One region of the Sphingobium sp. FW305-3-2-15-F-TSA7 genome, then DNA from elsewhere that is predicted to be linked to it. Evidence: predicted binding sites of a transcription regulator. Region 1 holds the regulator's gene; the other holds the start of a gene.
What was found. The regulator LexA, encoded in region 1, represses DNA repair genes until DNA is damaged. The targets are predictions, from matches to a motif close to GTTCCNCNCTTGTTCT.
Positions count from the first base shown of each region.

Region 2: uvrA (excinuclease ABC subunit UvrA) is a predicted target of LexA. The motif match lies at 3,474-3,489, and genes of this name have one in related genera.

Region 1 covers NZ_JBYSZM010000010.1:81,934-86,870, forward strand. Annotated here, with positions in the region: gene AC3WN8_RS09970 (ComEC/Rec2 family competence protein) at 1-1,356, shown strand, start outside; gene lexA (transcriptional repressor LexA) at 1,512-2,177, opposite strand; gene AC3WN8_RS09980 (molybdopterin molybdotransferase MoeA) at 2,301-3,488, opposite strand; gene moaC (cyclic pyranopterin monophosphate synthase MoaC) at 3,586-4,053, opposite strand; gene trpC (indole-3-glycerol phosphate synthase TrpC) at 4,050-4,838, opposite strand; gene trpD (anthranilate phosphoribosyltransferase) at 4,835-4,937, opposite strand, start outside.
Region 2 covers NZ_JBYSZM010000005.1:964-5,900, forward strand. Annotated here, with positions in the region: gene AC3WN8_RS04630 (dicarboxylate/amino acid:cation symporter) at 136-1,368, opposite strand; gene AC3WN8_RS04635 (N-acyl-D-amino-acid deacylase family protein) at 1,621-3,306, opposite strand; gene uvrA (excinuclease ABC subunit UvrA) at 3,500-4,937, shown strand, end outside.

The sequences.
Region 1 (4,937 bases):
GCCGGCCTGTCGCATCTGTTGTCGATCAGCGGGCTGCACGTCACCGCGCTGGTCGGCGCGACGATGCTGCTGTTGCTGCGCCTGCTCGCGCTCAGCCCATGGCTGGCGTTGCGTCTGCCGCTGATGCTGATTGCGGCGGGTGGCGGCGCGGTGGCGGCAATCGGTTACACGCTGCTGACCGGGGCGGAGGTGCCGACGATCCGCTCGTGCGTGGCTGCGATCCTGGTGCTGATCGGCATCGCGATCGGGCGCGACGCGATCACGCTACGGCTGGTCGCGGCGGGAGCGACCTTCGTCCTGCTGCTCTGGCCTGAATCGCTGGTCGGGCCGAGTTTCCAGCTCAGCTTCGCCGCGGTCACCGCGATCATGGCGCTGGTCGAGCATCGGCGGATCAAGGCCTTGCTGGCGCGCCGCGAGGAAGGCTGGATGATGGGCACGGGGCGTATCCTGCTCGGGCTGCTGCTCACCGGCCTGCTGGTGGAAATCGCGCTGGCGCCGATCGCGATCCACCATTTCCACAAGGCGGGGCTTTATGGCGCGCTTGCCAATATCGTCGCGATCCCATTGACCACCTTCATCGTCATGCCGGTGGAGGCGGCCGCATTGCTGCTCGACATGGTGGGGCTCGGTGCGCCCTTATGGTGGGTTGCCGGTCAGGCATTGTCGCTGCTGCTGTGGATCGCGCACAGCGTCGCCGCGATGCCCGGCGCGGTTGCGGCGATGCCGGTCGTTCCCGATGCCGCTTTCGCGCTGATTGTTGCAGGCGGGCTGTGGATCGCCTTGTGGCGCACGGGCGCACGATGGCTGGGGCTGGCGCCGGTGGTGGTCGGCGCGCTCTGGGCACTGTCCACCCAGCCGCCCGACCTGCTGGTGACGGGCGACGGCCGCCATCTCGCCGTCCGTGTCGATGGTGGCTATGCGCTGCTGCGGCCACGCGCAGGCGACTATGTCCGCGACATGCTCGCCGAAAGCGCGGGGTTCGAGGGTGAACTGGCCGATCTCGACGCCGTGCGCGGGGCGCAATGCAGCCGCGACGCCTGCACGATCGAACTGATCCGGGGCACCAAGCGCTGGCGGCTGCTCGCCACGCGCAGCACCTATTTCGTCGATCCCGGCGAATTGCGCAAAGCCTGCCGTGACGCCGATATCGTGGTCAGCGAGCGCTGGCTGCCCGACTGGTGCGCGCCGCGCTGGATCAAGGCGGATCGCGCTTTGCTGGCGAAGACGGGCGGATTGACCATCGATCTCGCCGCCGGCCGGATCGAGACGGTCAAGCGCGCGGCGGACGATCACCCCTGGGCCGATCCGCCAAGACCGGCGGCGGCGATGCCGGCGTTTCGGCCCAATCCGTCATAGGTGTCATCGGGAAAATGGCGGCATTCAACGTCCGTCATTGCGAGCGGAGCGGGCCGAAGGCGGCCGCAGGCCAACCAATCCAGGGATGCATCAACCACTGGATTGCTTCGTCGCTTCGCTTCTCGCAATGACGATGTGGTCGAAGTCAGTACCCCTCAATAGCGCCGCAACAGCCCAGCCAGCTTGCCCTGGACCCGGATCTGGTCGGGCCGGTAACGCTGCGGGTCATAAGCGCGATTGGCGGGGTCGAGCCGAACCATCGCGCCTTCGCGGCGGAAATATTTGAGCGTCGCTTCGCTTTCGTCGACCAGAGCGACGACGATCTCGCCGTCGCGCGCCACGTCGGTGCGGCGGATCAGCGCGTAATCGCCGTCGAGAATCCCCGCTTCGACCATCGAATCGCCCGAAACCTCGAGCGCATAATGGTCGCCGGAGCCGAGCAGCGCGGCGGGGACGGAGAGCATGCTCTGGCCCTCCAGCGCCTCGATCGGCATGCCCGCGGCGATGCGGCCGTGCAGCGGAATCTCCAGCACGTCGTTGGCGGCGATCGGTATATGGCGCGGTGCGGCGGGCGCTGTCTGCTTCTTCACGGGCTTGGCGGCCGCACGCTCGGGCTGCTTCAGCACTTCCAGCGCGCGGGCGCGGTTGGGCAGGCGACGGATGAAGCCGCGTTCCTCGAGCGCGCTGATCAGCCGATGAACCCCCGATTTCGATTTGAGATCGAGCGCCTCCTTCATCTCCTCGAACGAGGGGGACACGCCGGTTTCCTCCAGCCTGTCGCTGATGAAGCAGATCAATTCATGTTGCTTGCGCGTGAGCATCGCATGTTCTCCGATGGAACGAACGAAGAACGTGTAGGAAACATCGGAGGGCGCGTCAAGCCGGAGCCTGATCGGTTGAGGTGGAAGCGCAAAGCGCTGCTTCCGAAAGCGTGAATCGGGCTCTCAACTTATTGCCAAGATTTCCGCCATTTCTCCGGCATCCGCTGCAGGAGCGCCCGCCGCACGGACGATCAGCGCGTTGGCGGAGGCGAGCGAGACCATCGCCGCGCTGTCCTGTTCGGTCGCCTGGATCACTTCGCCATTGGCCCACAGGCCGCGCAGATATTCGGCGCGGCCGCCGCATGCCGGCAATGGCGCGCCCAGCCTGACGCGATGGGTGGGCGGCAACGGATCGGCTGCGCCCTGCAGCGCGCGCACCAGCGGCAGCAGGAACAATGTCGCGGTGACGAAGGTCGAAACCGGATTGCCGGGCAGCCCGACTATGATCGCGTCGCCAAGCTTGCCGGCGAGCAGCGGTTTGCCCGGCTTCATCGCGATCTTCCAGAAATCGAGCGTCCCGCCGATCGCGTCGAGCACGGGGCGCACCAGATCGTGATCGCCCACCGACGCGCCGCCCGAGGTCACGATGATATCGGCACCGCGCGCGGCATCGAAGGCGGCGGCCAATGTGTCGAAATCGTCGCGCACGATCCCGCGATCGTCGACGATCGCGCCGTTGGGCTCCAGCATCGCGCGCAGCATGATCGCGTTCGATGCGGGAAGCTGTACGCCAGAGACCGGCTCGCCGGGGAGCACCAACTCGTCGCCCGTCGAGATCAGGGCGACGCGCGGCCGCCGTCCGACGCTCAGCCGACCATATCCGCCCATCGCGGCCAGCCCGATCCGTGCCGCCGTCAGCAGCGCGCCGTGTGCGACGAGGCGCTGGCCCCGTGCGAAATCGCTGTTGGCGGCGCGCACATGCTGGCCATGTCGGCGTGGGCCTTCGCCCGTCAATATCAGCGTGTCGCCGTCGCGCGCCGCCTCTTCCTGGATCAGGATCGTGTCCGCGCCGGCGGGGAGGGGGGCGCCGGTGAAGATGCGCATCGCCTCGCCGCCCGCGATCGCGCCGTCGGGCAGCGTGCCGGGCACGCTTTCCCCGGTCACGCGCCATGGGCCGGGTATGTCGGCGAAGGCGATGGCATAGCCGTCCATCGCCGAAAGGTCGGCGGCGGGCTGGCCGCGCGTCGCCGTGCAATCCTCGGCGAGATAACGGCCTGCGGCTTCGCCCAGCGGTAGCGTTTCGGCCGGAAGCGGTGTGGCCAGCGCGAGCAATCGCGTCTGCGCATCGGCGACGGGGAGGAGGGTGCTCATGAGCCGCCACCCACATTGTTCGGGCTGAGCCTGTAAAAGGAGAGGCGGGGCTTCGACAGGCTCAGCCCGAACGGGGCCTGGCGGTCCGCGATCGCTCTCACGCCTTGTAATCGCCCGATTTGCCGCCGGTCTTCGAAACCAGCCGGACCGGGCCGATCTCCATCGATTTATCGACCGCCTTGACCATGTCGTAGATCGTCAGCAGCGCGATCGAGACCGCGGTCAGCGCTTCCATCTCGACACCGGTCTGCCCCGTCGTTCGCACGGTAGCAGTGGCATTCACCCCGCTGGCATCGGGCGCCAGATCGATCGAAACCGAGGATATCGGCAGCGGGTGGCAGAGCGGGATCAGGTCGCTGGTCCGCTTCGCACCCATGATCCCCGCCACCCGCGAGACCGCAAGCACATCGCCCTTCTTCGCCGATCCGTCGCGGATCGCGGCGGCGGCGTTGGCCGACATCGAGATCCGGCCCTTGGCCACCGCTTCGCGCGTGGTGACGGCCTTGTCCGACACGTCGACCATATGTGCCGCGCCCTCGGCGTCGAGATGGGTGAGCCGGCTCATGCCGCGCCGAGCAACCGGCGGGTTGCCGCCTCGACATCGGCCTCGCGCATCAGCGCTTCGCCGACCAGGAAGCAATGGACGCCGTGATCCGCCATCGCATCGAGATCGGCGCTGGAGGTCAGCCCGCTCTCCGCGACGAAGGTGCAGCCTTCGGGCGCACGACCGATCAGTTCATAGGTGCGTGCGAAATCGACGGTGAAGTCGCGCAGGTCGCGATTGTTGACGCCGATCAGCCGCGACCGCAGCGCGAGCGCGCGATCGAGCTCGTCGGCATCGTGCACCTCGACCAGCGCGTCCATGCCCAGCCGGATCGCCTCGGCCTCGATCTCGGCCATTTGCCCGTCGTCGAGCGCGGCGACGATGATCAGGATCGCATCGGCGCCCAAGGCACGGGATTCCGCGACCTGCCAGGGATCGACGAGGAAATCCTTGCGCAGGCACGGGATCGAGGCCGCATCGCGCGCGGCCGCCAGATAGCTGTCGTCGCCCTGGAAATAGGGAACGTCGGTGAGCACGGAAAGACAGGCCGCGCCTGCCGCTTCATAGGCCCGGGCATGGGCCGGTGGATCGAAATCGGCGCGGATCAGGCCTTTTGACGGGCTGGCCTTCTTGATCTCGGCGATCAGCGCATGACCATTCCGGGCCTTGGCGTCGAGCGCCGCCCGAAAACCGCGCGGCGGCGTCTGCGCGGCGGCGCGCGCTTCGATATCCGACAGGCTGGCCTCGGCCTTGCGGCGGGCGACATGGTCGCGCTTGGTGTCGCAGATTTCGGTCAGCTTGTTCATCGAAAGGCGATCCAGCAATCGAGCAGCGCGTTGGCAAGACCATTGTCGAGCACTTCCGCCGCCTCCTCGGCGCCTTCGCGCAGGGTCGCCGCGCGGCCG
Region 2 (4,937 bases), on a different contig from region 1:
GTCACTCCGCGCGTCAATTCAACCTGCACCGTTTGTCCCGAGCGAAGTCGAGGGACGTTGGGGACCGTGCAGCGTGTCTCGACTTCGCTCGACACGAACGGGTTTAGCCCACAGGCTCAACTCTTACGCGCCAGCCTAACCCTCCGCCTTGTCCCCGCGCCGCACCGCCGCGGTGGTTGCCGCCACATCCATCGTGACATTGCCGACAGTGCGCACCAGATCGGGGATCATCTCCACCGCGACCAGCAGTGCCAGCGGTTCCAGCGGCACACCCATCGCGGCGGCGATCGGCGCGATCGAGGTGAAGAAGCTGATCTGTCCGGGCAGGCTGACCGATCCCATCGTCGTGACGGCCGCGACGACCAGGCCGGTGGCCAGCACGCTCGGCGTCAGCGGGATGCCGAACCAGTGCGCGATATAGATGGCGACCGCCAGGTTCATCGCCGGCCCGGTCGCGCGGAAGATCGCGACCGCGATCGGCAGCGGCACGCCCGCGGTCTCGGCCCGGATGCCCAGCTTCTCGCAGCTCTTGAGCATCGCGGGCAGTGACGCGAGCGAGCTTTGCGTCGAGATCGCGACCGCCTGTGCCGGCGCCACCGCGCGGATAAAATCGCCCAGCCTCACCTTGCCGCCGAAAATGGCGAGCGGATAGGCCATCGCCCAGACCACCACACCCGCCAGGCTGACGACGATGACATAATGCGCCAGCGCCCCGATCGCGGAGGTGCCGGCATTGACGCCGACGACGAAGGCAAGCGCGATCACGCCGATCGGCGCGATCAGCAGCACCCAGCCGACAATGACCAGCATCGCCTGTTCGATCGCGGAGAAGAAACCGACGATCCGCTCGCGCGCCTCGGTGCCCAGCCGCGTGACCGCGATCGCGAACACGGTGACGAACAGGATCAGCGGCAGCATTGAATCGCTCGATGCGGCGGCGGCGATCGGGTTGGTCGGCACAATCGTGCGCAGGAAATCGAGAACGCTCGGCGCCTGGCCGACGCTTTCGGTGCGCGTGCCCAGCGCCGCGCTCAGCGCCTTGGCGGATTCACCGGGGATCGGCCAGAGCTGGAGCACCGCCGGCACGAGCAGCGCCGCGATGGTCGCGGAAAGCCACAGCACGATCGCGAACAGGATGACCGAGCGGAAGGCCAGCCGCCCGCCCCGCGCGCTGTCCGCGGTCCGGGCGATACCGGTGATCATCAGCGCGACCACCAAGGGCACGATCGTCATGCGCAGACCGTCAAGCCATAGCGTGCCGATCGGCTCCGCCACCTTGGCCAGGTCTCCCCACCCCGTCTGCCCTGCGATGATGCCGAGCGTGAGGCCGGCGACAAGGGCGATCAGGATGCGTGTGGTATTCGACATGACACAGGTTTAACGCGAAGCCGCATCGCGGCAAGCGGGAACGATGGCCTGGGCGTGTTCGTGCATATGCCCCCTAATTCGTTCTTCAGAGTCGGTCGCTATCACCGCTGCGCGAAGGACATTCCATCGTCATGCTGAACTTGTTTCAGCATCCAGGCCACAACCCGCACTGTTGCGTGGCTTTCGACATGGACCCTGAAACAAGTTCAGGGTGACGATGCGGGTCGCCTTGTCGACGGATTGGGCGTCGACCTAACCCTTGCACTGGCCATAGCCCGGCCCGCGCACCGCGCGGCCCGGCGTGGCGCCGGTATGTTCGCCGTCCTTGAGCACCTGCACGCCGTTGACGAAGACATGGCGCATGCCGGTGGCATAGACCTGGGGTTTTTCGAAGGTGGCATGATCGGTGATCGTCGCCGGATCGAAGATCGCGATATCGGCGAACAGGCCGGGCTTCAGCGAGCCGCGATCCTTGATGCCCAGGTTCGACGCGGGAAAGGCGCTCATCCGCCGGATCGCGTCGGGCAGGGTGATCACCTTTTCATCGCGGACATATTTGCCGAGCAGCCGCGCGAAATTGCCATAGGCGCGCGGATGCGTGCTCGATTTCAGGAACACGCCTTCGGGCGCCTGCGACGAGGCGTCCGATCCGAAACTCATGAACGGCAGCGCGACCTGCTTGCGGACATTGTCCTCGGTCATCATGAAATAGGTGGTGTCGATACGGCTGCCGTCCTCGATCACCAGGTCCATGGCGACTTCCTCGGCCGGCTTGCCACGTTCGGCCGCGACCTCGGCCAGCGACTTGCCGATATATTTGCGCAGCGCCGGATTCTTGAAACCGGTGAACTTCATATTGGCCGGGCCGACGCCGTAGAAATAATTCTCCCATGTCGTGGCAGGCTTCTTCATCTCCTCGGCCATGCGCTTGCGCGTCGCCGGATCCTTCATCCGCCCGATCCACGCCTCCAGCCCGCCATCCTGCGCCCAGGTCGGCATGGCCGCGTCGAGCCCGGTGGCGCCCGCGGGATAGGTGTACATGTCGGTGGTGATGCGCAGCCCCTCGGCGCGCGCGGCCTCGATCTTCGCGATCGCCTGGTCGTATTTCGCCCAGTTGGTCCGCCCCGCCATCTTGAGGTGATAGACCTCGGCCGGGGTCTTCGACTTGCGCGAGATCTCGATCAGCTCGTCGATCGATTCGAGCAGCCGGTCCCCTTCGGACCGCATATGGCTGATATACATGCCGCCGCATTTGCCCGCCTCGGCGGTGATCGCGATCAGCTCGGGCGTTTCGGCATAGGTGCCCGGCGCATAGATCAGCGAGCTGCCCACACCCATTGCCCCCTCGTCCATCGCCTGACGCACCAGCGCGCGCATCCGGTCGAGTTGTTCGGGCGTCGGATCGACATCCTTCTCGCCCAGTTCGTGGACACGCACCGTCTCCGCGCCGACGAAACTCCCGAAATTGGTCGAGACGCCCTTTTTCTCGAGAAAGTCGAAATAGCCGCCCAGCGTGGTCCAGCTGACGGGGAAATGCTCATCACCCTGGCGGCGCTCGGCAGCGGCCTTCATTTCCGGGCTCAGCGGCCCCATCGAACTGCCTTCGCCCATCACTTCCAAGGTCACGCCCTGGCGGATGTCGCTCTGCGACTTGCCGTCGATGATCAGCGAGACGTTCGCCCAGCTCAGCATGTTGATGAAACCCGGCGATACCGCGAGCCCGCGCGCATCGACTTCGGTCTTGCCCTTGCCCTCGACGCGCGGCGCGACCGCGACGATCCGGTCGCCCTTCACCGCGACGTCGCCGGTATAGCCGTCACCGCCCGAGCCGTCATAGATCGTGCCGCCGCGGATCACGACGTCATAGGCCGGGGGTGCTCCGGCGAAGGCCGCGGTGGTGGAGCAAAGGGCGAGGAGGAGGAGCGGGGTGCGTTTCATGGAGCCAGCCTAGCCGGGTTTTCAGGATTGGCAATTATCGAGCGCGACTGGAGCAATGTTTTTCCATTCGAGCAATCGACGCGTTCGAGCGACACGAAACCACGCAGCGTCTTGTCGCCCGTCGCCCCTCAACCCATCTACACCGTCGCGCGCCCGCTTGCGCTTCAAGAACAAATCTGGAACAAACCGGCCCATGCTGACTCATATTTCGGTGCGCGGCGCGCGCGAGCACAATCTGAAGGGCGTGGACGTCGAGATTCCGCGCGACACGCTCACAGTGATCACCGGGCTGTCGGGCAGCGGCAAATCGTCGCTCGCCTTCGACACCATCTATGCCGAGGGGCAGCGCCGCTATGTCGAGTCGCTGTCGGCCTATGCGCGCCAGTTCCTCGAACTGATGCAGAAACCCGATGTCGATCATATCGAGGGGCTGAGCCCGGCGATCTCGATCGAGCAGAAGACGACGAGCCGCAATCCGCGCTCGACCGTCGCGACGGTCACCGAGATCTACGATTATATGCGCCTGCTCTGGGCGCGTGTCGGCATTCCCTACAGTCCGGCGACCGGTCTGCCGATCGCGGCGCAGACCGTCAGCCAGATGGTCGATCGCGTGATGCAATTGCCGGAGGGCACGCGCTTCTACCTGCTCGCCCCCGTCGTGCGCGGCCGCAAGGGCGAGTATCGCAAGGAATTGCTCGAATGGCAGAAAGCGGGCTTCACCCGCGTCCGCATCGACGGCGAATTCCACGACATCGAAAGCGCGCCGGCGCTCGACAAGAAATACAAGCACGACATCGAAGTGGTGGTCGATCGCATCGCGGTCCGCGAGGGCATCGAGACGCGGCTGGCCGACAGTTTCGAAACCGCGCTGAAACTGGCCGATGGCCTGGCCTATACCGACATGGCCGACGGCCCGGTGCCTGGGCGCGAGACCGCGGGCGCCGATGGCGGCGCGATGAAGGGCGCCGGCGTGCCCGAGAACCGCATCGTCTTTTCGGAGAAATTCGCCTGCCCGGTCTCGGGCTTCACCATCGCCGAGATCGAACCGCGCCTGTTCAGCTTCAACGCGCCGCAGGGCGCCTGCCCGGCCTGTGACGGGCTGGGCGAGAAATTGCTGTTCGACGAGGATCTCGTCGTCCCCAACCATGCACTGAGCCTCAAAAAGGGCGCGGTCGTGCCCTGGGCGAAATCCAACCCGCCCTCGCCTTACTACATGCAGGTGCTCGCCAGCCTCGCGCGCGAGTTCGGCTTCTCGCTCGAAACCCCGTGGCAGGACCTGCCGGGCGAAGTGCGGCTGATCATCCTGCACGGCACCGGCGGCAAGCCCGTCACCCTGCGTTTCCAGGACGGCCGCAAATCCTATGAAGTGAAAAAGGCGTTCGAGGGCGTGATCGGCAATCTCAATCGCCGCATGCTCCAGACCGAAAGCGCCTGGATGCGCGAGGAACTGAGCAAATATCAGTCGGCCGCGCCGTGCGAGGTGTGTGAAGGCGCTCGGCTCAAGCCCGAGGCGCTCGCGGTCAAGATCGCGATGACCGATATCAGCACGGTCACCCATATGTCGGTGGTCGACGCGCTCCCCTGGTTCACCGATCTGCCCAACCATCTGAGCGACCAGCAGCGCGCGATCG